DNA from 4 places in the Halomonas kashgarensis genome. Region 1 is predicted to be linked to each of the others. Evidence: predicted binding sites of a transcription regulator. Region 1 holds the regulator's gene; each other region holds the start of a gene.
What was found. The regulator sigma-54, encoded in region 1, starts transcription at its own class of promoters, with help from an activator protein. The targets are predictions, from matches to a motif close to TGGCACNNNNNTTGCTNT.
Positions count from the first base shown of each region.

Region 2: the regulator sigma-54 is predicted to act here: its motif matches at 3,205-3,222, upstream of R5M92_RS14965 (P-II family nitrogen regulator).
Region 3: the regulator sigma-54 is predicted to act here: its motif matches at 4,592-4,609, upstream of glnA (glutamate--ammonia ligase).
Region 4: the regulator sigma-54 is predicted to act here: its motif matches at 1,886-1,903, upstream of ytfE (iron-sulfur cluster repair protein YtfE).

Region 1 is NZ_CP137552.1:1,505,362-1,512,639, reverse strand. It holds gene rapZ (RNase adapter RapZ) at 1-899, opposite strand, end outside; gene R5M92_RS06980 (PTS sugar transporter subunit IIA) at 1,080-1,550, opposite strand; gene hpf (ribosome hibernation-promoting factor, HPF/YfiA family) at 1,555-1,863, opposite strand; gene R5M92_RS06970 (RNA polymerase factor sigma-54) at 1,966-3,378, opposite strand; gene lptB (LPS export ABC transporter ATP-binding protein) at 3,517-4,242, opposite strand; gene lptA (lipopolysaccharide transport periplasmic protein LptA) at 4,292-4,801, opposite strand; gene lptC (LPS export ABC transporter periplasmic protein LptC) at 4,798-5,418, opposite strand; gene R5M92_RS06950 (KdsC family phosphatase) at 5,420-5,962, opposite strand; gene R5M92_RS06945 (KpsF/GutQ family sugar-phosphate isomerase) at 5,984-6,970, opposite strand; gene R5M92_RS06940 (ABC transporter ATP-binding protein) at 7,215-7,278, shown strand, end outside.
Region 2 is NZ_CP137552.1:3,251,842-3,259,119, reverse strand. It holds gene R5M92_RS14980 (AraC family transcriptional regulator) at 1-211, opposite strand, end outside; gene R5M92_RS14975 (TonB-dependent receptor) at 256-2,391, opposite strand; gene R5M92_RS14970 (accessory factor UbiK family protein) at 2,536-2,859, opposite strand; gene R5M92_RS14965 (P-II family nitrogen regulator) at 3,294-3,632, shown strand; gene R5M92_RS14960 (ammonium transporter) at 3,681-4,931, shown strand; gene R5M92_RS14955 (DMT family transporter) at 5,005-5,886, opposite strand; gene glnK (P-II family nitrogen regulator) at 6,079-6,417, shown strand; gene R5M92_RS14945 (ferredoxin--NADP reductase) at 6,498-7,274, opposite strand.
Region 3 is NZ_CP137552.1:3,097,809-3,105,086, forward strand. It holds gene glnG (nitrogen regulation protein NR(I)) at 1-963, opposite strand, end outside; gene glnL (nitrogen regulation protein NR(II)) at 956-2,002, opposite strand; gene R5M92_RS14160 (DUF4124 domain-containing protein) at 2,364-2,885, opposite strand; gene glnA (glutamate--ammonia ligase) at 3,012-4,418, opposite strand; gene R5M92_RS14170 (hypothetical protein) at 4,939-5,541, shown strand; gene R5M92_RS14175 (acyltransferase family protein) at 5,557-6,597, opposite strand; gene R5M92_RS14180 (alpha/beta hydrolase) at 6,702-7,278, shown strand, end outside.
Region 4 is NZ_CP137552.1:2,407,276-2,414,553, reverse strand. It holds gene R5M92_RS16245 (CZB domain-containing protein) at 1-304, opposite strand, end outside; partial or broken gene R5M92_RS16240 (methyl-accepting chemotaxis protein) at 470-799, opposite strand; gene ytfE (iron-sulfur cluster repair protein YtfE) at 1,170-1,826, opposite strand; gene norR (nitric oxide reductase transcriptional regulator NorR) at 2,003-3,529, shown strand; gene R5M92_RS11120 (cytochrome c oxidase assembly protein) at 3,601-4,407, opposite strand; gene R5M92_RS11115 (DUF2243 domain-containing protein) at 4,410-4,871, opposite strand; gene R5M92_RS11110 (cytochrome P450) at 5,094-6,275, shown strand; gene R5M92_RS11105 (NnrS family protein) at 6,313-7,278, opposite strand, start outside.

The DNA.
Region 1 (7,278 bases):
CTTGAACTGGTGGCAATTTGAGTTGTATTCGTGAGAGTGTGCTGCAACCCCAGCTCGCGATGACGCAGGCTGATCTGGCCGAAATTGCCTACCAGCCTGGCGGCCAGCTGCTCGACAAGGTAGACGGAGCGGTGCTGGCCGCCGGTACAGCCGATGGCGACGGTCAGGTAGCTGCGTTGGCTGCTTTGATAGGCGGGCAGCCAGCGTTCCAGCCAGGCCTGGATATCGGTCAGCATCTCCTCCACCAAGGGATAGCCTTCCAGAAAGGCGGCGATGGATGCATCGCGACCGGTGGCACCGCGTAGGTTGGGGTCCCAGTAGGGGTTGGGCAGGCAACGTCCATCGAAGACGAGATCGGCATCCAGCGGGATGCCTCGCTTGTAACCGAACGACTCGAAAGTCAGCGTCAACTGATCGCGCTGATGATGGGAAACCTGGTCGGTAATGCGACGCCGCAGATCGTGAACCGATAGCCGCGAGGTATCGATCATCAGATCGGAAAGATCGCGTATCTCGCTCAGCGCCTCTTCCTCGTGGGCTATCGCTTCTTCCAGGGTCATTTCGCTATCGCGAGTCAGCGGATGACGACGCCGGGTGGCCGAGTATCGTTCCAGCAAGATGCGCGCATCGGTTGTCATGTAGATGAGCTGGCAATCGATATGTCGACGCTTGAGCTCCTGCAGCAGGCTGGGAAAACGCTTCAAGGCATGGGGAAGATTACGCGCGTCGACGCTTACCGCCAGATGGCTGCGATTGCCGCCCTCACCGAGCTCCTCTATCAATGAATCCAGAAGCATGGCGGGAAGGTTGTCGATAGCGTAATAGCCGAGATCCTCCAATGCCTGCAGGGCAATGGACTTTCCCGATCCCGAGCGACCGCTGATAATCACGAGTTGCATGACGAATCTCCTTCCGCACCGTATTTTAGCTATTACCGTGCAGGTTGCAGCCATTCTTCAAGGCGAAATAGGCGAGAGGTTTGCAAGTAAGCCTCTATCGAGGGCCGTCCGGTAACGGAGGCAGAATCGTATCGAAAGCGTAATTTGACAGAAGCACGCCAGAAGCTGAACGGTGCCGAACTAACTGGAGCTCTGCTGCCTGATCTTGTCTCTCAGCAACTCCAGCAGCTCACGTTGACTGGTGCTTTTGCGCAACCGGACACGGGTGTCGCCGTCATTCATGATGGTCGCCACCTGGCCTAGCAGGGCAAGGTGAGTATCATCCGCCTCTTCCGGGACCAGCAGCACGAAGATGAGGTCCACGGGTTCACCGTCGACGGCATCGAAATCGATGGCTTCGGCCAGCTTCAGAAAACCTGCAATGGGGGCATCGCAATGCGGACTGCGCGCATGGGGGATAGCGACACCATTGCCGATCCCGGTACTGCCTAGGCGCTCTCGACCGATCAAGCGACTGAAGACTTCCTGGCTATCGAGACTGGGGGTGTTCTGGGCGATAAAGGTGCTGAAGAATTCCAGCACCCGTTTCTTGCTTCCCCCGGGCACATCATAGAGCACGCGCTCGGGGGGCAGGATGGTTTCCAGCATCATTGGCTCAGCGCACGCCAGCGCCTTGGGCGCGGGCTTGTGCTTTTTCCTTATGCTTGACCAGTTGACGGTCGATCTTGTCGGCCAGTGCATCGATGGCGGCATACATGTCCGAATCCATGGCCTCGGCGTGAAGATCGGCACCGGCCGCGTGCAACGTACAGGCCGCGTGCTGACGCTCTTTTTCGATGGACAGGGTTACCTGAACGGTAGTGATATTGTCGTAATGGCGTTCAACGCGAGCGAGTTTTTCCTCGACGTAGTCACGCAGGGCGTCAGTGAGTTCGACATGATGACCTGTGATGTTGACTTGCATTGACGTACTCCTTATCCATCGGACTGTACTTCGATTGTAACTCTTTTTCCTGCTGAGCAAAGCCCCGCGAACAACTTTCTCGATTTCCACGAGAGCTCTACTTCAGCGTAGCCTGCGTCGTTCGCTGGAAGAGGGAATTCCCATCGCCTCACGGTACTTGGCGACGGTACGGCGAGCCACCTGAATACCACTGTCGCCAAGCAGGGTGACCAGCCGGCTGTCGGAAAGCGGTTTGCCTGGAGGCTCTTCCTGGATCAGTTTCTTCAGTCGGGCACGAATGGCGGTACTGGAGTGGCTGTCGCCGTCGGCGCTGCCTATCTGGCTGGAGAAGAAGTACTTGAGCTCGAAGACCCCGCGTGGCGTATGAATGAACTTCTGGGTGGTGACGCGCGAAATGGTCGATTCGTGCATGTCCACGGCGCTGGCGATATCGGCGAGAATCAAGGGTTTCATGGCCTCCTCGCCTTGCTCGAGAAAGCCGAGCTGACGGGTGACGATTTCGCGCCCCACGCGCAACAAGGTGTCGTTGCGGCTGGACAGGCTCTTGATCAGCCACCGAGCCTCTTGGAGGTGTTCCTTGAGATATTGATTGTCCTGGCTCTTGTCGGCGCGCTTGATGAGGCTGGCGTAATCGGGCTGAATCCTGAGCCTGGGTAGCGCCTCGGGGTTCAAGTCGAGATGCCAGCCCTGGGCATCGTGGCGCACCACCAGATCGGGGACGACGTAGCCTTCGTCCGCGTCGCTGAAGGCGCTGCCCGGACGCGGGTCCAGGGTGCGTATCAGCGAGATAACATCCTCGAGCTGGGTCTCGTCCAGTCCCAGCCGACGCTTGAGCAGGCGGGTGTCGTTCTTGCCCAGCGCCTCGAGAAACTGGCGGACCAAACGGCGGGCGTGGGCGAGCAGGGGGGTGTCATCGGCCAGGGTGGCGAGCTGCAGCATCAGGCATTCGCGTAGATCTCGGGCGAAGATGCCGGTGGGCTCGAACTGCTGCAAGCGGAGCAGAATGGTTTCCACCTCTCGAGTGCTTATGCCTTCGAGGCCCTGATCGCGTAGCCCGTCGCGCAGCTCGGACAAGGTCTGGGTCAGGTAGCCATTGACATCGATGGCATCGATCAGGCTTTCCGCTATCTGCCGTTCGCGCCAGTCGAGATCGGTCATGGCCAGTTGCCAGAGCAGGTGCCCCTGCAGACTCTGGCCGGCGGCCTGACGCTCGAAATCCGGACCTTCGCCGCTGCCGGCGGCGGGCACCATGTCCTGGTAGGTATCCGACCAGTCGCTGTCGAGCGCCAGTTCGTTAGGGATGTCCTCGGACCACTCGGCTTCCTGTGCCTCGTCCACCGCCTGCTCGCTGAACTCCTCCTCCTGCTCGAGCAGGGGGTTGGAATCGAGCGCCTGCTGGATTTCCTGACGCAGATCGAGAGTGGATAATTGCAGCAGCGCGATCGCCTGTTGCAATTGCGGCGTCATGGTCAGCTGGGAGCCCATGCGCAATTGAAGAGAGGCTTTCATGACCATAGCGGGACTCGCGTGCGTAATCGGAAAGCTTAACCCTAGTGCGAGCAAGGACCAGGTGCAAGTCAACTTTTGCAATATGCATGCCACCGGCAATAAGCATGCCATCTGGCGCTTGAGACGGCTAGAGTATGAAGTCGTCTAGAGCTTGAAGTCGGCGCCCAGGTAAACGTCGCGCACCTGTTGGTTGTCCAGTATGCCCTGTGGCGGGCCGCTGGCAATGATCTGGCCATCGCCGACGATATAGGCGGTGTCACAGATATCCAATGTGTCGCGCACATTGTGATCGGTTATGAGAACGCCGATTTCGCGCGCCTTGAGCGCGCGGATAATGGTCTTGATTTCGCCGACGGAGATCGGATCGACCCCGGCAAATGGTTCATCCAGAAGAATGAAAGCGGGCTCTGTGGCAAGCGCACGGGCAATTTCCACCCGGCGTCGTTCGCCACCGGAGAGGCTCATGCCGAGATTGTCGCGAATGTGGGTGACGTGAAAATCCTCGAGCAGCGCTTCGAGCTGCTGTTCGCGTCCGCTCGAGTCGAGGTCGCGGCGGGTTTCCAGGATCGCCAGGATATTGTCCGCCACCGAAAGCTTGCGAAATATCGAGGCTTCCTGGGGCAGGTAGCCGATGCCCGCCTTGGCTCGCTCATGCATGGGGGCGTGGGAGATATCGTGATCATCGATACTGACGCTGCCGGCGTCGGCGCTCACCAGGCCCACGATCATGTAGAACGAAGTGGTCTTGCCCGCCCCGTTGGGGCCGAGCAGGCCGACGACACTGCCTTGCGCGATCTCCACGGAAATATCCTTGACCACACGGCGGCGCTTGTAACTCTTGGCCAAGTGGCGAGCGTAAAGTGTCTTCATCGAGGTGCCAGGTTCCTGTAGCGAGAAATGGGGGCAGCGTTGGCGAAGCCTATTGGCGTTCGGGCTGGAGCGTCATGCGGATGCGCTGCTGATCGCCGCTACCGGTTTCCGAACGTGCCTGAACCACCTGCCGGTCAATGAAGTATTCCAGGTATCCGCCCTCGAAATGGTCGTCCTGTTGGTTCAGCTCCGCCTGGTCGATCAGTACCACGCGCTGCTCTGCGACGTGAAAGACGATATTGCGGGCCCAGCCCTCCATGGGCGAGGGCTGGCCTTCGATCTGATGACGCAGATAGGCTCGCTCGCCCGTAGCGGTGGCTCGGGATAGCTCCCCTTCGTCGTTACGCTGGATCTGAACGCGATCGCCTTTCAGGCGCATTTCGCCCTGACGAATCTCCACATTACCGGCATAGACGGCGGTGCCGGCGCGTTGATCCAGGTCCAGGCGATCGGCCTCGACTTCGATCGGGGCCTGGGAAGATTGGGCAAAGGCTAGCGTGGGCAGCCCGCCCGTCAGCAGTGTCGAAGCCAGGATGGCGGCCGTGATGGTGGGTTTCATGGCATTTCCTCTTGAGCGTTCGTCTCGGGTGGATGGTAGCCTTTAACGTCATCAGTCAAACGGACGCGACTTTCGTTCAGCCAGGCATCCATTCGATTGGCCTGCATTCGTTGGGGAGGTTGTTGCAGCAAGGCCGGTGTCTCGCTCCAGGCGTGGGCTTGTTGCGCATCATAGTGCAATATCTGCGTGTCGAGTTGCCAGCCTGCTTCAGGTGCCCGCAACCGGGCATCGCCGGTAAGGGTGAGCTGTTGCCTGGGAACATCCACGAAACCTTGTTCCGCCTCGGCGGTCCACTCGCGTCGATGGCTGTCGAACAGGCGCGCGCGGGGCTGTTCCGCCTGGCTGATATCCTCCTGCGAATGGGTCATGCGTGGCGTACGGATGGCTTGGCGAACATGTCCGTCGTTACCGAACAGGGTGAGCTCGGCCCCTTCCAGAATATGGCCTGGTTCGTTGGCGCGCGCTTCCAGGTCCACACCAGGCTGGCGCTGTTCGCCGGGGTCCAGGTAGACCAGCAGTCCGCCTAGCGCCAGGATCAGCACGCCTAGTCCCAGCCGTCTGGTGAAGTGCCGGGAAAGGCGCCTGGTGCGAGTGCGTGAAGGCGTATCCGGCGCCATGTCAGGGCCGCCCGTGAAGGTAGGTATCGATTACCGCCCCCCAGTGACCTTGGGCTTCGAGAAGGGTGTCACATACCTCACGTACCGCGCCATGACCGCCCTGGCGCTCGGTCACCCAATCGGCGTGAGCCTGAACGTAGCTGGGCGCGCCGGGTACGGTGATGCCGATACCGGACCGTTTGATCGCGGCCAGGTCGGGCAGGTCGTCACCACAGTAGGCGACCTGGTCCAGTCCGATTTCCAGCCGGCGGCAGAGGTCGCGCAGGGTGGCGAGTTTATCCTCTACCCCCTGATGAACGTGGGTGATCCCTAGGGCAGCGGCACGCTGGCTGACCATGGGCGAGTCGCGTCCGGTAATGAACGCCACTGCGATACCGGCGCGCTTGAGCAATTTCAGGCCGTGGCCGTCAAGGGTATTGAAAGCCTTGATCTCGATGCCATCGGCCTGAAAGTAGAGGCGTCCATCGGTGAGCACGCCATCGACATCCATGGCGAACAGGCGCACGCGGCGAATCGGGTCGAGTAAAGCAGGCGTAAGAGCCATTGAGCCTCCAGTCGATAAGAGTCAGATTACGCCGCTGGCCAGCAGATCGTGCATGTGTAACGCCCCGATCGGTCTCTGCTGGTCATCCACCACCGCCAAGGCGGTGATACGGCTGTCTTCCATCAAGCGCACGGCTTCCGCCGCCAGTACTTGTGGAGAGATGCGCTTGCCCGGTCGGGTCATGACCTCATCAACCGTAAGGTCACGTAAATCATGATGCTGGTCGAGGGTACGGCGCAAGTCGCCATCGGTATAGACCCCGGCCAGGCGACCCTGCTGGTCAACGACGCAGGTGAATCCCAGACCTTGACGAGTGATTTCAATCAGGGCGTCACGCAGGGGGCTACCCAGCGTTACCAGCGGGAGGCGATCTCCGCTGTGCATCAGGTCCTGGACGGTCAGTAACAGGCGCTTGCCCAGAGTGCCGCCGGGGTGGGAAAGAGCAAAATCCTCGGCGGTAAAGCCGCGAGCCTCCAGTAGCGCGACAGCCAAGGCATCGCCCAGTGCCAGGGCGGCGGTGGTCGAGCTCGTGGGTGCCAGATCGTGCGGGCAGGCCTCCCGTTCCACGGCGCTGTTCAGGTGGGCATCGGCGTGGCGCGCCAGCGTCGACCCTGGCCGGCCGGTCATGCTGATCAATGGAGTTCCCAGGCGTTTCAACAGGGGAAGAAGGGCGGTAACCTCGGCGGTTTCCCCCGAGTTGGACAGCGCCAGCACGACATCGCCTCGGGTAATCATGCCCAGGTCGCCGTGGCTAGCTTCGCCGGGGTGGACGAAAAAGGCCGGGGTGCCGGTACTGGCGAGGGTGGCGGCAATCTTGCCGGCAATATGGCCGGATTTGCCCATGCCGGTCACGATCACCCGGCCCTGGCAATCGAGCATCAAACGGCAGGCGTGGTCGAATTCCTCGTCCAGCCTGCTCATCAAGGCGCCGATCGCCGCCTGCTCGAGAGAGAGGGTGCGCAGCGCGCTTTCACGCAACAGTGACGCGGGAGGAGACGTTTGACTCATAAGGGCAGCTCGTAGGCAATAGGAAAACGGGCTTGGCTAATGTCCATGATAACACTGTGCAGAGATAGCGTGGCCCCGGCTGTCGATAGTGGAATATTCTCGCTTGAAGTGGGCCAAAACGGTTAGGATACGTTGTTCGATAACGTTTTTGAAACGCACCACGTGCGGTTTATCGAGCATGGCCGCCACCGCCATGGTCATACGGTGGTGTGTTCCACGTACGGCTTTCAGACACCGAGGCACCATGACGGACTCGCCGTTTATCGAAATCGAAGACCTGCATTTTTCCCGCGGAGAACGAGCGATCT
Region 2 (7,278 bases), 1.7 Mb from region 1:
CGTGCAGGACATCGAGATCCGAAAGCGTCACGCGCAGGGTGGGGTCGATCTCGACTTCCGTTACCCGCCCCCGGGCCACACAAGGGCTGGGCTGGGAGCGAGGGGGCGCATCGGGAAAGCGATAGTCGATCCCGAAGCGCTGGCCGAGGTCGAGCAGGTCACAGGTGGTGAGCGGAACCGAACATGGTGTTTGCCTATCGAGTGAAACCATTCCCCTTGCCTCGCCCAGGTACTGTGGCCGATGTGCGCCGGTGCTCAGTAGGCCATCGACCAGTTCAGGGTGTAGGTACGACCGCGCCCCTGGTAGTCGTAGAGATATTCCGGGCCGTAATAGGGCGAGTAGAACATGGCGGCCCGCTGGCCCCAGACGGTGGAGTACTGGTCGTCGAGCAGGTTCTGCACACCCAGGCTCACGGTGCCGAAGTCGGTCTCCTGGCTGAGCGACAGGTCGAGAGTGGTATTGCCGTCGATCTCGCGATCCGCATCGTCTTCCAGGTCGAAGGCGTGATTGGCTTGCAGGCGCGCCGAGCGCACGTAGTCGGTCCAGCCGACGAAGGCGGTGGCGGAGGAGAGCGAGGCGTAGCGGGCGTCACGCTTCTCCCATGAGCCCTGATCGTTCTCCTGCTCCGAACGTACCAGGTGCAGGGTGCCCCCTACCTCCAGGCCATTGTCGAAGTAACGGGTCACCGCGCTTTCCAGGCCGAAATCGCGTTTCTTTTCGTCGACCACGCTGACGCTCAGGTCCTGGGCGTTCTCCACGGCCTTGTCCGACCAGGCATAGTAAAGCGCTGTCTGCGCCGTCCAGTTGCCCCCTTGGTAACGCCAGCCAAGCTCCACCTGATCCGTCTCGATGGCGGACAGGGGATTGTTGTCGACGCTCACCTCCGGGCTCTTGCCGTAGTACTTGGCGGGGTCGGGCAGCTCGAAGCCCTGGCTGAACTGCAGCCAGTTCTGGTGGCCGTTACCGAAATCATAAAGGGCGCTGGCATTGAACAAGGTGGCTTCGTAGTCGTTCTCGCCCCCGGGGATTCCCTGGAACTCATCCACTTCGACGTCCATGTGCTGCTGGCGTAATCCGGCGGAGAACTTGAGTGCCTGGGTGGCTTGCCAGTCGCCCTGGGCGAAGCCCGACAGCCCGTCTACCTGATAGCCTGGATAGCGGGGCTCGAGCCCTGCCTGCTGCTGCACCAGGCCACCGGTGGCATCTGATACGCCGGTATCGAACAGCATCTGGCTGGCATCGAATTTCTCCCGATCCAGGTCGAGGCCGTAGGTCAGGGAAACGTCATCGCCCAGGCGCGACTCGAACAGTGCCTTGATGCCGCTCAGGTCGGTATTCTGCTTCGAGGCTCGGAACTCCAGGCCATCCGAGACGGGATAGGGAAAGGCCTGGAAGCTGGACTCCTCCTCCCGGTGGAAGGCCTGTAGGTAGAAATTCTGCCCCCAAAGATCGGCATGATGATAGTTGACGTTGACGAGCTTGCGGTCGGTTTCGGGGTCGCGATCGGAGCGGTAGCCATCGCGAATCTCGGCATCGTTCAGATTGGGTACGGAGGCGTCGAGGTTGGGAAAGTAGACGCCCCGGTCGCCCTCGAAGCCGGAGCGGTATAGCTGAGCTCCCACTTCCAGGGTCTGCTCGTCGGTCAGGTGGAAAGAGAGATTGCCCAGGACATCGACGCTGCGGTTGTCCTGCAGGTCGGTCTGGGCGATATCGGGGAAGATCTCCTCGCCACTGGCGTCGTAGTGGCGGCCGTTATCGCCGATGGCAGTACCCAGGTAGCCCTGTACCCGTTCGTTGCCGCCGCTGACGGATTGCGACAGGCGTCGGTCCTGGTCGTCGCTGTCGTTGAAGCCTGTGGTGATGCCGGCTTCCGTACGCCAGTTCAGACCTTCTTCGCCCTTGCGCGTGATGATATTGATCAAACCGCCGGTAGCGCCACCGCCATAAAGGCTGCTGGCCCCGGAGAGCACTTCCACACGTTCGATATTGAACGGATCGATGGCATCGAACTGGCGCGAGAGCCCCCGCGAGCTATTCAGCGATACACCGTCGATGAGTACCTGCACGCCCCGGCCGCGCATGTTCTGCCCATAATTGGTGCGTCCTTGCGGCGCCAGGTCTAGCCCAGGTACCAGGCGCCCCAGTGCCGTCTTGAGATCTGCACCATTGCGGGTCTGCTGCTGCAGCATCTCCCTGTCGATCACCCACACGGCACCGGGGATCTGGCTAATCTGGGTAGGCGTACGCGAACCGACGACCACCAAGGTGTCCTGGGCGTCCGTTTGGACCCCTGCCGCAGTTGCAGTTTGAGCGAAAGCGCCGTTTGAGAGACAGCCCAGGAGCAGGCCGGTGCCGACAAGCCTAAAAGCAGGAGTGCTGAAAGCGTGCATGATGAACAATCCGCAAACAATAAGAAAATGAGAAACGGAGCGTAACATCACAATGAAAAATGTCAATGATATTGATTTGTATTTACTATATAGAGGCTTGGGTCCCGTCCGGCGTTACCCATGCCGGACGGCAGGTCTCCGAGGTCAGGAATCCGTGGGCTTGGGTGGAGCCTTGGGGTCAGGCGTTACCGCGTGCGTCTCGGCCTTGACCACCGGCTTGGCCTGGGTATCCACGGCGGCCTCGAGTGCGGCCACCTGGCTTTCCAGGGCCTCCACCCGGGCGCGAGTGCGTTGGAGGACGTCCATCAGGATGTCGAAATCCTCGCGGGACACCAGTTCCAGGCGGTCGAACGCACCACGCACGACATGCTGGACACTCTTCTGAATATCCTCGGGGGCTTGTGAAGCATTTTGCAGACGCTCGCCGATCTGTTGTGCGAGGCGGCTGATACGGTCTTGGGGCTGCATGACGGCTCTCCTGAATGATTAAGACAAGTATTCCCTGGATCGGAATAGAGCTTGTGGAACGGGTTACGGTTTCTCGTGGATTAGAACTCAATTAAGAGATTCATGGTAACTGCCCTACAGGATACGCAACCCACGCCAGACACGCATACCTCGATTTAGTGCCCCAGCGCAAACCGTCTGCGAGCCGACGTCGCCGCCATGCATCGAAATGATGCGAAGGTGAAGCGGCGGTGTTCATTTATGGTGCATTGGCAAGTCGAGGGGATTACGTCAGTGCTCGTTCCATGGTGTAGGCCGGCTTTCTGAATAGAGCAAATACAAGAAATAAAAGAAAAATTTTTCTGATGGCATGGTATGCGCATTAACGGTTCAGACACGCTGCGGCAGCGCCGTTGCTAATCCAAGCACGACTTATCCAGCAGGGGAGATCCGGGATGAAACTCATCACCGCCATCATCAAGCCATTCAAGCTCGACGACGTGCGCGAGGCCCTGGCCGACAACGGCGTCCAGGGCATCACCGTCACCGAAGTCAAGGGCTTCGGCCGCCAGAAAGGCCACACCGAACTTTATCGCGGCGCGGAATACGTGGTGGATTTCCTGCCCAAGGTCAAGGTCGAGGTCGCCGTTGACGATGCGCGCCTGGACGGCGTGCTCGACGCCATCTGCAGCGCGGCCAACAGCGGCAAGATCGGCGATGGCAAGGTTTTCGTGACACCTCTGGAAGACGTGATTCGTATCCGCACCGGGGAGCGCGGCGCTGACGCCGTTTGATACCCACGTACAGCGATTGCGTCACAACAAGCCTAAGGGGACATTCCAATGACAGAGTTTACAGAGCTGAGTTATGCGCTCGATACGTTCTACTTCCTGATTTGCGGCGTGCTGGTGATGTGGATGGCCGCGGGTTTCTCCATGCTGGAGGCCGGTCTTGTCCGTTCCAAGAACACCGCTGAGATCCTGACCAAGAACATCGCCCTGTTCGCCATTGCCTGCACCATGTACCTGCTGGTTGGCTACTACATCATGTACTCCAGCGACGGCGGCGGTTTCCTGCCCAACCTGGGCTTCTTGATCGGCGCCGAAAACAGCCTTGATGCGGTGACCGCCGGTGGCGAGGATGCTCCCTACTACTCCATGCGTTCCGACTTCTTCTTCCAGGTGGTGTTCGTTGCCACGGCGATGTCGATCGTCTCCGGTGCCGTGGCCGAGCGCATGAAACTGTGGGCCTTCCTCGCCTTCGCCGTGGTGATGACCGCGTTCATCTACCCGGTATCCGGTTACTGGACATGGGGTGGCGGCTGGTTGGCCGAAGTCGGCTACTCCGACTATGCCGGCTCCGGGATCGTCCACCTGGCGGGTGCCGCCGCGGCACTGGCCGGCGTACTGGTACTCGGGCCGCGTAAAGGCAAGTACGGCAAGGACGGCGCCATCTACGCCATCCCCGGTGCCAACCTGCCGCTGGCGACCCTGGGTACCTTCATCCTGTGGATGGGCTGGTTCGGGTTCAACGGTGGTTCCGAGTTGAAGATGTCCGACGTCGGTTCGGCAAACAACGTGGCCCAGGTATTCGTCAACACCAACGCCGCCGCCGCGGGTGGTGTCATCGCCGCCCTGATCCTGGCCAAGCTGTGGTTCCGCAAGGCGGACCTGACCATGGCGCTCAACGGCGCGATTGCCGGCCTGGTGTCGATCACTGCCGACCCGCTATCGCCAACGGCGCTGGGTGCCTGTCTGATCGGTGCCGTGGGCGGTGTTCTCGTGGTGGCGTCGATCGTGACTCTGGACAAGCTGAAGCTCGATGACCCGGTGGGTGCCATCTCTGCTCACGGGGTAGTGGGTATCTGGGGTGTTCTGGCGGTGCCGCTGTCCAACGGCGATGCCAGCTTCGGTGCCCAGATCATCGGTATCCTCGGTATCTTCATCTGGGTGTTCGTGGCCAGCTTGATCGTCTGGTTCATCATCAAGGCCATCATGGGTATCCGGGTCAGCGAAGAAGAAGAGTATGAAGGGGTCGATATCGCCGAGTGTGGCCTGGAAGCCTATCCTGAATTCAGCTCCTCCAAGAAATAAGGAGAAGCTTACCCTGTGAGCTGGCGTGCTCCACCTGGCCTCCCTTCGGGGAGGCTTTTTTTGATATCGCGAGTTAGCTTGAAGGACGGCTCTGCAGCACACTCAGCCCGGTTACCGCACTCAGAATCAGCACCATGCCCGCTACTTGTGGCAGATCCAGCGCTTCGCTCAATACGAACAGGCCGAAGAGAGCCGCGGTGACCGGCTCCACCATGGCCACGATCGAAGCCGTAGTGGGCAAGGTGTGACGCAGGCCGGTGATATAGCAGTAGAACGACAAGCCCGCGCCCAGCAGACCCAGCAGGATGAACCATGCCACATCGGCGGAGACGGTTACGGCCACCGCCTGGCCGAGGTCGATCAACGGCAACAAGATCAATGTGCCGGTGGCAAAGGCAATCGCCAGTACACTCGGCGCCGGGCCGTAACTGCCGGCATACTTGAAGCCGAAGATGAACAGAGCGTAGGAAAGCCCCGAAAGCAGGCCGGTGGCGATGCCCAGCGTCGAGACGGCGCCCGCCTGGGTGCGGTAGATGCCGGTCAGCAGCACGACCCCTCCGATCACCAGCGCGATGCTGACCAGTTTCACCGGTGTGGGACGCTCCACTCCGGCAATAAAGGAGACCAGGTAGACGAAGACCGGTGCGCTGTACATCAGCGTGACGGCCACCGCCACGCTGCCCTCGCTGATGCTGATGAAATAGAAGGTGAAGTTGCCGGCGACCCCGAGCCCCGCGATTAATGACCACAGCACCAGCCGGCGGTTGAATGAGAAGCCCCGCCCTTGAAGACGGATGATGGCCAGCCAGATCGCCATGCATCCCAGCCCCACCAGGATGCGCCAGAAGGAAATCACCTCGGGCGACCAGCCCCGGGACATGAGCAGGCTGGCAAGACCGCCGGCCAAGCCCCATTGAAAGGCGGCTGCTATGACAAGCGCGGTAGCTGAAAACAATCCCAAATCTCCCGATGACTCAATGATGATCGAGTATGCGCAAGCACGCATAGCGGTGAACTCATGCTCATCCTAGTCCTCGTCGTGCAGCCTTTCACGCGATCCACGGGGAGGCTTTTTATTCTCGGCCCACGGCGGTGTATGCTTGGCACAGGTGGTTCACATGAATGAGATAAGGATAGGGGAAGCGCGATGAAACTGGTGACAGCAATTATCAAGCCGTTCAAGCTTGACGACGTACGTGAATCGCTTTCCGAGATCGGCGTCCAGGGCATTACCGTCACCGAGGTGAAGGGCTTCGGTCGGCAGAAGGGCCATACCGAGCTGTATCGCGGTGCGGAGTATGTGGTCGACTTCTTGCCCAAGGTCAAGCTGGAAGTCGCCGTGGACGACGACATGGCCGAGCAGGTCATCGAAGCGATCACCCAGGTCGCCAATACCGGCAAGATTGGGGATGGCAAGATCTTCGTCATGCCGCTGGAGCAGGTGATTCGTATCCGTACCGGCGAGACCGGCAAGGATGCGGTTTAAGCACAAGCGCTAGACGCAAAAAGCCCGAGACGTGTGATGGCACGCCTCGGGCTTTTTTAATGACGACTTATATTGATTGATTACTTCTCGACGAAAGCGCGCTCGATGACATAGTCGCCGGGTTCGCCCATGCGCGGCGAGATGTTCATTCCCAACTCGTCCAGCAGGGCGCTGGTATCGTCGAGCATCGCCGGGCTGCCGCAGATCATCGCCCGATCCTGGCGCGGGTCGATGGGCGGCAGGCCGGTATCCTCGAATAACTTGCCGCTGCGGATATGGTCGGTCAAGCGGCCCATGGTGTGAAACTGCTCGCGAGTGACGGTGGGGTAGTAGACCAGTTTCTCCGCGACATCTTCGCCCAGGTACTCGTGGGCCGGCAGCTCCTTGGTGATGAAGTCGGCGTAGGCCAGCTCGGAAACCTCGCGTACCCCATGTACCAGCACTACCTTTTCATAGCGCTCGTAGACTTCAGGGTCCTGGATCAGGCTCAAAAACGGCGCCAGGCCAGTACCGGTGGAGAGCATGTAGAGATTGCGCCCCGGCAGAAGGTCGTCGGTCACCAAGGTGCCGGTGGGCTTGCGGCTGACCATGATCTGGTCACCGACCTTCAGGTGCTGCAGACGCGAGGTCAGCGGGCCATCGGGCACCTTGATGCTGAAGAACTCCAGATGATCCTCATAGTTGGGGCTGGCAATCGAGTAGGCGCGCATCAAGGGCTTGCCGTTCACTTCAAGACCGATCATGACGAATTGGCCAGTCTTGAAACGCAGGCTGCGCTCGCGGGTGGTGCGAAAGCTGAACAGGGTGTCGTTCCAGTGGTGAACACTCAGGACGTCTTCCAGGGCGAACTTGCTCATGATG
Region 3 (7,278 bases), 1.6 Mb from region 1:
AAGCCGAGGGATATCCTCCCGCCGTTCCGCAAGCCGAGGAAGATGGACGCGAATCACGTTCAAGCGGTGAAACAGGTCCTCACGAAAGCGACCATCCTCCACTAGTCTTTCCAGATTCTGGTGCGTGGCGGCGATGATACGCACATCCACCTTGACCGGCGTATGCCCGCCGACCCGGTAGAATTCGCCATCGGCCAGCACGCGTAACAAGCGAGTCTGAGTTTCCGCCGGCATATCGCCGATTTCATCCAGAAACAAAGTGCCACCGTTGGCCTGCTCGAAGCGTCCCTGGCGCTGTGCGGTGGCACCGGTGAACGCCCCTTTTTCGTGACCGAACAACTCGGATTCGATCAGGTCGCGGGGAATGGCCGCCATGTTCAGGGCGATGAACGGCTTCCCGGCCCGGGGGCTGTGCTGATGCAAGGCCTGGGCGACGCGCTCCTTGCCGGTTCCCGACTCGCCGTTGATCAATACGGTGATATGCGAATGGGACAGCCGGCCGATGGCGCGAAACACCTCCTGCATGGCGGGTGCTTCGCCGATGATCTCGGCATTCAATCCTTCCGGCACGCTCACCGGCTGCTTGCGTTCACGGGCGTGGGCCACGGCGCGTCGCACCAGCGCCAGCGCTTCGTCCACATCGAACGGCTTGGGCAGGTACTCGAACGCCCCGCCCTGGTAGGAAGCCACGGCGCTGTCGAGATCGGAATGGGCAGTCATCACGATGACCGGCAGATCGGGATGGGCATCGCGCACTCGGGACATCAAATCCAGCCCATCGATTCCCGGCATGCGAATGTCGGTGACCAGCACATCCGGTGGACTCTCCAACAGCCGGTCGAGTGCGATATCGGCCCGCTCGATGCACTCCACTTCCAGGTCGGGTTGCGCCAGGGCACGCTCCAGTACCCAGCGGATAGCACGGTCATCGTCCACAATCACTATACGTGCGACCTCAGTCATGGCGCGTCTCCAATGGAATCAGTAAACGAAATTCGGTATGTCCCGGTCGGGATTCGCATTCGATCAATCCTTGATGCTGATGGAGAATGGACTGGGCGATAGACAGCCCCAAGCCGCTGCCTTCCGCCCGCCCGGATACCATGGGATAGAACAGCGTTTCTCGCAGGGTCTCGGGAATGCCGGGACCGTTGTCGCTCACCGTGACTTCGCATACCAGGCGGTGGCGCTCGGCGCCCAAGGTAAACTGGCGGCGAGCACGGGTGCGCAGGATTAGCTCGGGTTCTGGCACCTGGGCGTCGGTCATCGCCTGGACCGCATTGCGCGCCACGTTGAGCAGCGCCTGAATCATCTGCGATTCATCGCCCGAAAGCGGCGGAAGGCTGGGGTCGTAATTGCGGATGATGGTGATATCGGGATGTTCGGCGAGCAGCAGCGAGCGAACCCTTTCCAGTACCCGATGGATATTCAACGATTCGTGCTTTATTACCCGGTTCGGGCCCAGCATCGAATCGACCAGATCGCGCAGCCGGTCGACTTCCTCGATGATGATGCGGGTAAACTCGCGCAGCCCCGGTTCATCGAGGTCGCGCTCCAACAGCTGGGCCGCACCGCGAATACCGCCCAACGGGTTCTTGACCTCATGGGCCAGGCCGCGGGCCAGAATCTTGATCGTCTCCTGGCGAGTCAACAGCGCCTCTTCTCGGGAGATCTGCATCAGCCGGTCACGCGGTTCTACCTCGAGCAGCAACTCGTCGGCGGAGAGCGGGGTCACCGTGTAGTCCACGGTCAAGGGTTCCTGATTCAGCGGGGTGATGCGCGCCTCGCGCTGGGTAAAGGGATGAAAGGCATCCCGCGCCTTGGCCAGCACGTCATCGATGCTATCTTCGCAGCCCAGCAGGGTTTCCAGGCTGGAGCCATAGACACGGCTGAGACTGACCGCCAGCAAGGCCTCTGCCGCCGGGTTCATCCAGCGTACCTGCAACTTTCCGTCCAGCAGCAAGACCGCCGTGGTCAAATGCTCCAGCAGACGTTGATGCATATTATCGCCGTGACCGCGCGGCTCGCGTTGGTGGGTATCGGGCTTTGATGCCCCAGTGTGAGTCATGGCAACACATATCCGGTTAACATCGAGCGAACCGACACTCAGCGGGGTCGGGTCTCTTGGTTAGCTGTCGTCAAGATGGGTTGCAATAAGTGCGCCAACCTACCCAGGCACCAGCATAGCGCACCACATGCGGCCGATTACGGGCTTGGCCGGCACGCGACAAAGCGTGGCGCGCAAAAACAGCAGCCTTCGATGCACCATTAAGGTGCATTACGTGCGCCATGACATATCCTTTCACCTGGAGCGCTCAGACACAGAATGCTGTCTAACATGGCGCACCTAGCTACCATGGCGCCTAGCGCACGGAAAGCGTGATTTCCCGGGAGCGATGTCGCACCCGCCCGCTGCTATCCAGCAGTTCGGCCTGCAGGCGATGCTCGCCCCGCTCCAGACCCGCCAGCCAGAATACATCGCTGTGCAACGCCGACTGGCTTATTTCCCCATCAAGCAGCAGGCGTACCTGATGGTCCTCGCGCAATGCCGGCACCACTTCTACCGACACGCTGGTCAGGGGCGCTTCGAGTATCTGCCCCGCGGCGGGGCTGGCGATAGCGAAACGGTCATAGGGCATGAAAGGTTGCCCTACCGCCGCTTTACGGCGCGGCGACGAATCCCGATCGACCGCCGGTGCCGCTCCCGGCAGCGCCGAAGGTAACGGCGCAAGCTGCAACGCCTCGCCGCCCCGGTCGGGCTTGTCGGTAAACGTCACGTTGCCCTGTTCGTCCACCACCCGAAATACCGTCTGGGCGAAAGCCTGGGAAACACTGCTCGACCACAGCAGCGTCCCTACCAGTGCGCCTAACACCTTGTTGTTCATGGCCTACCCATTGCTTGCATCGTCGCTGCCATTGTGGCTTTTTTCGGTCCAGAAAAAACCCCGCCGAAGCGGGGTTTCGAGTACCCAGATACTGGGCGTCAGACAATGACAAACAACTGACAATGATCAGCAGCTGTAGTACATGTCGAACTCGATCGGGTGCGTGGTCATGCGAATACGCTCCACTTCTTCCATCTTGAGTTCGATGTAGGCATCGATCATGTCGTCGGTGAAGACGCCGCCTTCGGTCAGGAAGTTGCGGTCGGCATCCAGCGCTTCCAGGGCTTGATCCAGGCTATGGGCGACGGTCGGTACGGCCTTGCCTTCTTCCGGCGGCAGGTCGTACAGGTTCTTGTCCATGGCATCGCCGGGGTGGATCTTGTTCTTGATGCCGTCGATACCGGCCATCAGCATCGCCGCGAAAGCCAGGTAAGGGTTGGCGGTCGGGTCGGGGAAGCGAGCCTCGACACGCTTGCCCTTGGGGCTTGCAGTGTACGGAATACGGATGGACGCGGAGCGGTTACGGGCACTGTAGGCCAGCATGACCGGCGCTTCGAAGCCCGGCACCAGACGCTTGTAGGAGTTGGTGGACGCATTGGTAAAGGCATTCAGGGCACGGGCGTGCTTGATGATACCGCCGATGTAATACAGCGCCATTTCGGAAAGACCAGCGTACTCGTCACCCGCGAACTGGTTCTGGCCGTCTTTCCAGAACGACTGGTGAACGTGCATGCCGCTGCCGTTGTCGCCCACCAGCGGCTTAGGCATGAAGGTCGCGGTCTTGCCGTAAGCATGAGCCACGTTGTGGATCACGTATTTCATTTCCTGAACTTCGTCGGCCTTCTTCACCAGGGTGTTGAACTTGACACCGATCTCGTTCTGGCCGGCGTTGGATACTTCATGGTGATGAACTTCGACGGTCTGGCCGATGGCTTCCAACGTGTTGCACATGGCACCACGGATATCGTGGAAACTGTCGACCGGCGGAACCGGGAAGTAGCCGCCTTTCACCCGCGGGCGGTGGCCCAGGTTGCCGCCTTCGACCTGACGGTCGGTGGACCAGGCACCCTCTTCGGAGGTGATCTTGTACATGGCGCCTTCGATGTCGGCCTTCCAGTGTACTTCGTCGAAGATGAAGAACTCGGGTTCCGGACCAAAGAAGGCGGTATCGCCCAGGCCGGTAGTCTGCAGGTAGGCTTCGGCACGCTTGGCGATGGAGCGCGGGTCGCGGTCATAGCCCTGCATGGTGGCGGGCTCGATGATGTCGCAACGCAATACCAGGGTAGCGTCTTCGGTGAACGGATCGAGATAGGCGGTGCCGTCTTCCGGGCGCAGAATCATGTCGGATTCGTTGATGCCTTTCCAACCTTCGATGGAAGAGCCATCGAACATCTGGCCGTTTTCGAAAAACTCCTCGTCGACATCACGCGCGGGAATGGTGACGTGCTGCTCCTTACCACGTGTATCGGTAAAACGCAGATCGACCCACTTGACGTCATGTTCTTCAATTAGCGCGATGGTCTTGGCTGACATGTGCCCTCCGGTATGAGCTTGGCTAAGTAGTAAACGGTCTCGTTGCTGTCATTGCTCTCGCCGAGACTCCGTCAGATGAATAGAACGGAAATCGACGGCGGTGATTCGGCCGGCTATCGTTTTAGCACGTCACAAGCTGCCTGCCTATGACGGCCAAGCCGCTACCCATCATTAATGCAGAGTTCATGCCACAATTGCACCAACATGGCATGTAAAACACTAAGTCATTGTTTTAAAAATTAATATGTGAAGAAAAAGATGCATCGCAATGTGGCATATCGTTTCAGCTCAAGGCGTAAGCACGTAAATCGGCAGCGTTGCGCACCAAAATAGCTCCTACCAACTCCTTTATGCACCAATAGCGTGCAAGAAAATATTCTCGCCAAGGAACAACAAAAGCTCGCCCTTTCTTGATACACAACTAAACTATATACTACAATATATTACACAATAATGGTCCTCCACTCGCCTCGAGGGCAACTCAGAGATGGACTCCTTTTGTTTCATCATCGATGCGCTCGTGACAGGTGCAACCTTGCCTCGTCACTTGCACGCCGTACCCAGCCAGAGCGCGGAGTCCACCAACGGCCAGCTTATTCTCACTGCCGGGGAGAAGGACTCGCGCCTTGCCGCGCTGGCGTTGCGCCATCATGCCCAGCTGCTGTCCATTCCCCATCGCCTGCTCGGCGCACGGCTCAACCATGCCGTTCTCTATACCCGCGCCGAGTGGCTGATATTCCCCTTTCAGGGCGCCGCCGTTCCCTCGGCGTGGCAGCCCATATTCTCCCAACTGGATACTCATCTGCTGGACGCGGCGATGATCGGTATTCCCCAGCCCACCCTGACCGAGCGGCTGTTGCAACGATTCCTTCCCCCCACCACGCCGGTTCCGCCCTACCTGGCTGTCACCCGTACCTGGCTGGAAAAAATCGGCGGGTTCGATGCGGAACTCGACCTGGCGGCTCCAAGCGACCTTCTTCAACGGCTGATGGCATGCCCGACACGTATCAAGGCGCTGGATGTGGACTTGCACCGTCGCCGCAAAACTAACGTTCACCGGCTCGACGACGAAAACAACGATATCAACCCCACCCCGCCACCGCCTACACAGCTGCCTTCCTGATCGGCTTCGCCACCCCTAGGCAGCGGCCACTTTCAAGCGCTTCCCCAACAGCAACCCGCCCCAGCTGAACAGATTCGCGCACCGATTGAGCAGGATGGACCCGGCCAGGCCGACAACCGCCAGCAGCAGTACATAGGCTGCCAACGGTAACCGCTCGGGTCCCACGACTTTATCCACCAACTGAAAGAACATGGGGTGAGCCAGGTAAATGCCGAACGAATAGACATTGATTTGCCGCACCAGCCAGGGCGCTTTCCTGCCGCGCAGTTGTTGCATCGCCCAGAGCGTGAAGAGCAGGAAAAACGGAATGACCCAGACCTCTTTCGAGGAAAACTCGAGCCAGCCCGCAAAGGTGGCCAATACCAGCAATACCGTCGCGCCCACCAACCAGGCGGGGTGCGCCAAAGAAGTGATCCAGGCAGGTTTCATTTGCGCATCGACGGCTTGTTGAACAGTGGTGGCATAATGGCGAACCAACACCAGGGCCAGGAAAAACAGGTAGACCCAGCCAAACGGCATGATCCACAACAGGTAACCCGGCGGATCGACTCCCAGCCAGTAAGCCGTGCCCCAGTAGCCCATGCTTACCAGGCAGGCGATCCACAAGCCGGGCACCGGATTGAATCGCCATAAGCGCCAGCGGGTATACAACCAGTACGCCACATAAAACTGCATGGCGATGATCAGAAAGTAGCCGTGCCATCCGGCATACAGCAGATACTCCACCGCATAAGGAACCAATCCCACTGTCTCGCCACCGACACGCAACCGAGCCCACTCCGCTCCCGCATAGGCCACGCCATAAGTGAAATATGGCACCATGACGAATTTGACCCGCTGCGACAAGAACCCCTGCGGTACCGTATGGCCATAACGCACGGCAAAGACAAAGATGGAGATGAACAAGAATGTCGGCGTACCCAGCACCAAGGGCAGGCGCGCCAGGTCGGTGGCCACGTTATCCACCCGCTGATTGACGTGATCCAGCAAATGGAACAGAAACACCGCCATGCAACCGTAAGCGCGTAGCCAGTAGATTTCCTCAATCTTCTTCATGAGCGCTCCCGCCGATGAAGCGCCAGGTTGCCAAGTTGAAGGGCGAACAACCCGCGCCGTCGTGCTGTCCGACATCGGTAAGTGATAGAAATTCCGGAGTATTCATGAGTAGAAAGGTTTCTCCTTTAGCTTCCCGCCTGTCGCACTGGCGCCTGTGGAGTTGGCGAAGCCGCTTATGCGTTCTATTGGGCATGGCAGCCACCCTGTTACCGACTATCTCTCAAGCCAGCCAAGTGCGGATGGAGCGCTTTGCATCGCCCACGCTAGGGCACGACTACCCCTACATGCTCTATCTTCCCGATGGCTACACCGACAGTACCGCCCACTATCCTGTCATCTACCTGTTGCACGGCTCTTTCAACAGCCATCGGGACTGGGTTTCCCGCGGCGCACTCCAGCGGACCGCCGACAGGTTGATCGACGCAGGGCATATTCCGCCGGTGGTAATCGTCATGCCGGGCAGCCTCAGCTGGTGGGTGGATGGGCACAACGAACCCGCCCATAGCGCCTTCATCAACGACCTTCTTCCCCATGTGGAAGAGACCTACCGGGTCGGCCGGGAGCGCCATCACCGCGGCGTCGCGGGGTATTCCGCCGGCGGCTTCGGCGCCTTGAACTTCGCCTTGCAATATCCGCAGCGGTTCGGAGCCGCCGCCGCCTTGAGCCCCGCCAGCTACCTGC
Region 4 (7,278 bases), 900 kb from region 1:
CCTGGCGGGCCTGTTGCGCGTCGGGGCGGTACTTGCGCATGATGTAGCGCAGCCGTTTCATGACATCCAGATTGGCGGCTTCCATCCGGGACAGGGCGGCCATCGCCTCGTCCATGCGCCCTTGCTGGTGGTATGTCACGGCCTCGATAGCCTGCTGGTGGACTTCTCGATGCGGCACTTCCAGTGCCTGGAAGTCCTGGTCGCTGTAGAACTGCTGGCTCCCCGTTCCTGCGTAGTACCAGCGGCCCAGGGCGCACTGGGATTCATCGGGCAGGTCCGCTGCCGTCTTGGCCGAGAGGCCCATGAAGATACGATAGACTTCCAGCTTGATTTCCAGCTCTTCCAGATTGGCCAGCTCCACTTCGCTCAACATGGCGGAGAAGGCGAGTGCTTGACTGCTTTTATGGGTCAGCTCCAGCAGCTGCTCGGTACGCTGCATCACGTGGCTCGCCTCGGCGCTAAGACGTTCGGCCTTACGGGAGTTATCGTTCATCACCCCATCGACCTGGTCGGCCTGGCTCATGATACTGCCGTTGAGATCGCCGATTCCGTGAGTGGCATCATTGGTCCTTGACGCCAGCTCGCGCACTTCGGTTGCCACCACGGCGAATCCACGTCCGGCTTCCCCGGCCCGTGCCGCCTCGATGCTGGCATTGAAGGCGAGCAACGTGGTCTGCATGGAGATTTCATCGATAGCACCGACAAAGCTGTCGATACGCCCGGCGTCATCGCGCAGCGACGTGACCTGCTCGGCGGCAGTGCCGATGCGCTCATTGAGCGAGCCAAGATCGGTGACCATGGCATTCAGCGCATCCTGGCTGCGTTGCGATTCGCTGGCGGTGAATTCCGCGATCTGCTGATTGCCCAGCAGCAACTCGGAGAGATCCGAGAAGGACTCGTGTAGTGCCACCACGGAGTCCCCGAAGCCGGTGAGATTGGTAAACAGATGTTGGTGCAGCCGCTGCTGGGCTTCCAGCGTGTCGATGCGGGCCTGGAGCCGGTCGCGCTCGGCGTGCAATGCAGTAGCTCTTTCTGCCTCGCCTTCGTGGCGAGAAAGGGCATGACGGGAAGGGGATCTACGGCGGAAAAGGCGCATGGCGTCTCCTGGTCGTGCAAACAAGAGCCGCCCGTCACGCAACAGGCGGCGCGTGGAGTCAGTCGATGATGCGTCAACCGGCGCGTTCGAACAGCAGATTATTCTCCAGGTGGATGTGCTGCATGAGGTCGTCGCGGAATTCGCGCAGCCCGGCGTAGAGCGCGCGCCAGGTGGTGCAGGCGCCTTTGGGCGGGTTGATGCCATCGGTGAGCATCATGAGGTGCTCGAGGCTTGCGCCATGGTCGTCATGCTCGTGGCGCATCACCGTGATCGGCCCCTGGGCCTGGGCGCCCAGATCGCGACGCAGCATGGGGAAGAGAATCTGCTCCTCCTTCTGCATGTGGCTTTCCATTTCCTGATGAATGTCGGTCAACAAGTCGGCAAGCCCATGGGGGCAACTGTCGCGGTCGCCGTGGACCTGCTCGACGCGGCGGGCCATGCGGGTCAGCTCGGGTAACTGTTGGCGATGAACGTCATGGTAGCGAGTCAGGATGTGATCGATCAGCGCGTCGTCGCTGGCGTCTCGCCAATCGTGTTCATTGCTGGCATTGGCCGATAGCGAATCAAGTTCGGCAACGAGTTGATCAGGTTGTAGGCCGGCGCGCTGTGCCGCTTCTCGAAGAGTGATACGACCACCGCAGCAGAAGTCAATGTGATGCGCATGGAAGATACGTGTGGCGCCCGGTAGGGAAAGTGCGATACGTCCGACGGACTGGTCGAGTAAAGTCATGGCGATGCCTCATGTGGAACGAGTGCTGGGAAGCGTTCTGGGAAGAGTCCAGTTTTGTTATAGCAAGCGGCATGCCAGGATATTTATTTGATATAAATCAAATAGTTAAAGTGTATAAGGTGAAAATAACCCTGATATGGTAGGGTAAAAATAACTATATAAAGGTTATTTTAACCATGCTTGATGACACTCTATTGGCCGATCTGGTTGCCGATTTGCCCAGTGCCGTGCGCCTGCAGCGGCTTGTACGTACCCTGCGTGAAGGGTTTCGCTGTGGCGCAGTTTGCCTGCTGCGTCTGGAAGCGGATGCTCTGAGACCGGTGGCCGTGGATGGTCTAGCGCGTGAAGCATTGGGGCGGCGCTTCGAGGTAGCTCACCATCCGCGCCTGGCGACCATCCTTGCCAGCCGTCGTACCACGCTCTTTGCGCCGGATGCCGACCTGCCGGACCCCTACGACGGCCTGGTGGAGCAGCAACCCGGCCAGCCGCTGCATGTGCATGACTGCATGGGCATCAGCCTGCACGTGGAAGGTGAGCCCTGGGGCGTGCTGACCCTGGATGCGTTGGAAGCGGGGACGTTCGATGCCGCTGATCGCATGACGCTGGAGCGCTATGCGCTACTGGTCGAGGCGGCGGTGCGGGTCAGCCGCCTGGAACAGGACCTGCGCGCGTTGCGCATGACCCATCAGGAAGGCAGCCCGCTACTGTCGGCGCCCGAAGCGCGCGATATCCTTGGCCATAGTGGAGTACTTCAGCGGTTGCTAGGTGAGCTTGACGTGGTGGCGGCGTCCGATCTGACGGTGCTGCTGAGCGGTGAGACCGGAGTCGGCAAGGAGCTTTTTGCGCGTCGATTGCATCGGTGTTCTTCACGACGGGAAGCGCCGCTGGTCCAGATCAATTGCGCGGCCCTTCCCGAGTCGCTGGCCGAGAGTGAGTTGTTCGGCCATGTGAAAGGGGCCTTTTCCGGCGCCAGCACCGATCGTGCCGGCCGCTTCGAGGCAGCCGACGGTGGTACGCTATTTCTCGATGAGATAGGCGAACTACCGCTATCGATTCAAGCCAAATTGCTGCGTACCTTGCAGGAAGGCGAGATACAGCGCTTGGGCGAGGATACCCCGCGCCGGGTTGACGTAAGAATCATCGCTGCCACCAATCGTCAGCTGGCCGACTCGGTGCGCGAGGGCGGCTTCCGTGCCGACCTGTATCATCGGCTGTCAGTCTATCCGGTAGCCATTCCGCCACTACGCGAGCGGGGCAGCGACGTACTGGTGCTGGCCGGGCACTTTCTCGAGATCAATCGCATGCGTCTTGGGGTGCGCAGCCTGCGCCTCTCCCCCGAGGCCGAACAGGCGCTGCTGGCCTATGGCTGGCCGGGCAACGTGCGCGAACTGGAACACGTGATCAGCCGTGCGGCGATCAAGGCGCTCAGTCATGGCGCCAGCCGTGACGACATTGTCACACTGATGCCCGCATGGCTCGACCTGCCTGTTAGTGCGGAGCGGGTTGTCGGCGCGGCCGAGACGCCGAAAGTATTGAATGAGGCCGAATCGCCAACGCTACGTGAGCGAGTGGAAAAGACCCAGCGTCAGGCGATCCGCGAAGCGCTGGAATCCTGCGACGGAGGTTGGGCAGCCGCCGCGCGCTGTCTGGCGGTCGACCCCAGCAATCTGCATAAGCTGGCCCGGCGGCTGGGAGTCAAGTGAAATTAGCGTGAACCGTGTTCGGCTAGCGTCTGGATAAAGACATGCGGAACCCGGCGACTACGGACTTATCGCTACGTAGGAGTAGCACTAGACAACAGAGCCTCGCGCCGGTCGATGGGTTTACGTAGCCACAGGCTCAGCAGTACGACCGCCAGCAGCAGTTCAGCCAGGTCACCGCCGTAGTACATCAGCTGCGCGGCAAAACGGATCTCTTCCACCCCATTGCCGGTATCGCGGGGCCATAAATAACCGTACATCAGTTTGCCTAACAAGCTGTGAGCGGCGATGGCAATGAACAATATCCCCAAGCGAAAGCGCAAACTCAGCCGATGCGGCGAGGCATCCGGCTCCGCCAGAATGGCCCAGCAGAACAGATATCCTGCCACCAGAAAGTGCAGGTGTAGCCAATAGTGCAGCGCCTGGTTGTCCAGCGAAGCGGCATACAGAGGCGTCAAGTAAAGCACGTACATACCGCCGATATTGAGCGAGAGGGCACTAACTGGATGCGAGACGAAACGTATCGGTCGGCTCTGGAGCAAGGCAGCGACGCGCCGCCCCCCGGCTTGGGGTAACGCGCGCAACAGTAGCGTCACGGGAGCAGCCAGCACCCAAACCATGGGTGCCAGCATGCCTATCAGCAGGTGTGCCACCATATGGCCGCGTAGATCGTGATGCGCCCATGTCATCATCGATGGCAGCACAGCAACAGCAAGCAATACACTTCCTAGAACCAAGAAACCGCAGCGCCAGAGGCTCCAGCCCGCCGCGGTGGTTCGCTGTGCGTAGGCAGCGGCCAAGTAGGTCAGCGTCAGTAAAGTAACCAATACAAGCGGCAACCACTCGATAAGCCCATGACTGTCATGCGCCTGAACAGACATGTTTAACCCCTGCCCATTCGCTTGGCTCGCCGATATAGCCATCCCCCTACCAGTAGCAGGACCAGGGCGGCGAAATTCCAGCTAAGGTCGTAAATGAATGGCTCTACTTCGTAGCGGATCTGATGGAGGCGCAGAAGCTTGTGATTGACGATACCGTCAAAAAGCTGAAAGCCGCCCATGCCACAAAAGAAACCAGCCCACGCCCAGGAGATGGCCAACCGCTTTCGCTGCGATAAATCGATCAACAAGAAGACGCCGATCACGATGGCAAGCAGCTCTACGGCATGCAGTACGCCATCCGAAATGATGCCGATCGTCGGTGTCGCTCGGTCGAAAAAGTGGTGCCATTGGAGTAGCTGATGAAAGACGATTTCATCGACACCCGCCATCACCCCAATACCTACCAACACAGCCGCCCATAGCGAGCGCCGAGCATCGTCACGCGAAGACGTAGGCAAATTCATTTGTGTATCTCGCTTCTGAATACGCTCTTCAAATTAGCCAAGCTTTTTGCAAAAAACCAAGGCCACGGCTGGCAATGATGACCGAATTTGACCGCTCGATCGTCAATATGATGCAGGTCAATGTGAGCCGGTGGTGTTTCTGTTGCTATAGGAGCCTTGTTCCATTCTCGAGGAGAGAAGGCTGGCGCCTGCCTGGTGCCTCTCGCTTCTCAAGGAGATAGCATGAGCGACACGATTCAGCAGGATTGGGACCCGCGCAGCGAGAGCGTACTGGACGATCAGATCGCGGCTTACGACGAGATACGCGGTCGTTGTCCGGTGGCTTACAGCGATTACCTGCAATGGTCGCTTTTTCACCATGAAGACGTGATGCGGGTACTCGAGGATCACGAGACCTTCAGTAACGCGGCAAGTCGCCACCTGTCGGTGCCCAACGCCATGGACCCACCCGAACACACGCACTTTCGTCGCCTCATCGAGCCCTACTTCGGTCCTGCTGCCATGAGCGATTTCGCCCCGCAATGCCGCGCCATCGCCGAAGCAGTTGTGGACCGCCTGCCTGCCGACGGCGAAGTAGAAGCAATGGCCGAAATGGGCCAGGACTTCGCCCTGGAGATCCAGTGTGCCTTCATGGGGTGGCCGACTTGCCTGCATGAACCGCTGCGCGCCTGGGTGAATCGCCAGCAGGCCGCCACCTTGGCCGGCGACCGCGAAGCGCTGGGTGAGCTGGCATTGGAGTTCGACGGCGTGATTCGCGAGCAGTTGCACCACCGTCGAGCGCTGGGGGACGCTGCGCCGGACGATGTCACCACCCGGATCATGAAAGAGACGGTAAAAGGGCGCCCGCTTAGCGACGAGGAGATCGTCAGTATCCTGCGCAACTGGACAGTGGGCGAGCTCGGCACCATCTCGGCGAGTATCGGCATTCTGATGAACTACCTGGCGCGCAACCCCGCGCTTCAGACACGACTGCGTGACGAGCCCTCGCTACTCTCGACGGCAATCGACGAAATCCTGCGTCTCGACGCACCGCTGATGTCGAACCGTCGCATCACCACCCGGCCGGTGGAGATTGGTGGCCGGCACCTGGCCGCCGGCGAGCGCCTGACGCTTTTGTGGGGATCGGCCAATCGCGACGAGGCGGTGTTCGATGACCCTGACGAGGTACGTCTGGACCGTGATCCCAAGGACAATTTGCTTTACGGAGCGGGCATTCACGTCTGTCCCGGTGCCCCGCTGGCACGAATGGAACTTGAGTTCTTCATGGAGGCATTGCTGACCGCCACCGTCGAGCTGGCGCCCGCATCAGGACGCTCCGCGATACGCGCCCGTTATCCCGCGGGAGGCTATTCCGCAGTGCCGCTGAGAGTACGCACCGCCAAGCCCGCCAGCATGGCAAGCTGAACGTCGCGCTTGTCGTCGGAATGTTTCGTTGAATCACCTAGTTAAGCGTGTCTTCGATACTCTGCACGGGTCGCTTCGCGGGCGGCCGTGGGGGCGGCAGGCGAGCAATCCAGTACCGCAGCCGACTGGCCACCAGCAACCAGGCAAGGCTCCAGGCCAGTGCCGCACCCCATAGGACACTCAGCCAGGCACTGCCGGTTTCCAGTGCCCACAAGCGCAGGATCGCCGCCGCGGCGAACAGCACCACCAGCGGTACCAGAGCCCATTCCCGTTCGGGGTGGGCCTTGGCTCGCAGGATCGCTTGGCGCAGCATCACCGTGCTGGCCAGCGTCCCCAAGGCACCGATGGTGAAGGCGTGCAGGGGCGCGCCGTCGTGGGCCGATAGCCACCAGGTGCGCGCCATCAGCAGCAGGCCCACTCCCAGCCAGGCATAGCCGGCCATCAGCGCCAGCAAATCGGGTCGTTCGCGGCACTGAGTCGGCCTCCAGCGATAGAGCCGTAGCAGCACCAGAATCCCACCAACCAGCGCCAGCATGGCTGCCAGCGGCTGAAGCTGCGGCCACGGCATCAGCAAGGGTGCGATGCCCAGCAGCAGAATCAACGCCGCCTCGATGCGCGGTTGCACGCCGGCTCCCGCCAGGCCATGGCGCCGTATCAGGTAACCGTTCACCGCCGGGGCGATGATGCGCCCGCCCATGAACGTCATCAACACTACCAGCCACATCACGCTCTGGTGCATCAGCGGCGCCATGGTGGCTGTGTCGCCGAGGTAGCGCCAGGCGAGACTCACCACGCCGAGCAGGCACAGCAAACCCAGTAGCGGCGAGAGTATGCGGTTGCGCCATTTCTTGGCGGCCAGAAAGCGCGGTACCACCAACCAGGCGACCCACAGGGCAAAGAGGCCATCGGCCAACGTGGCGACATGCACCAGCGGCCAGGCCAGCACCCCTAAGCGGCCCACCGCCCATAGGGCGACCAACCCCGCAAGCTGTCGACGCGGCAG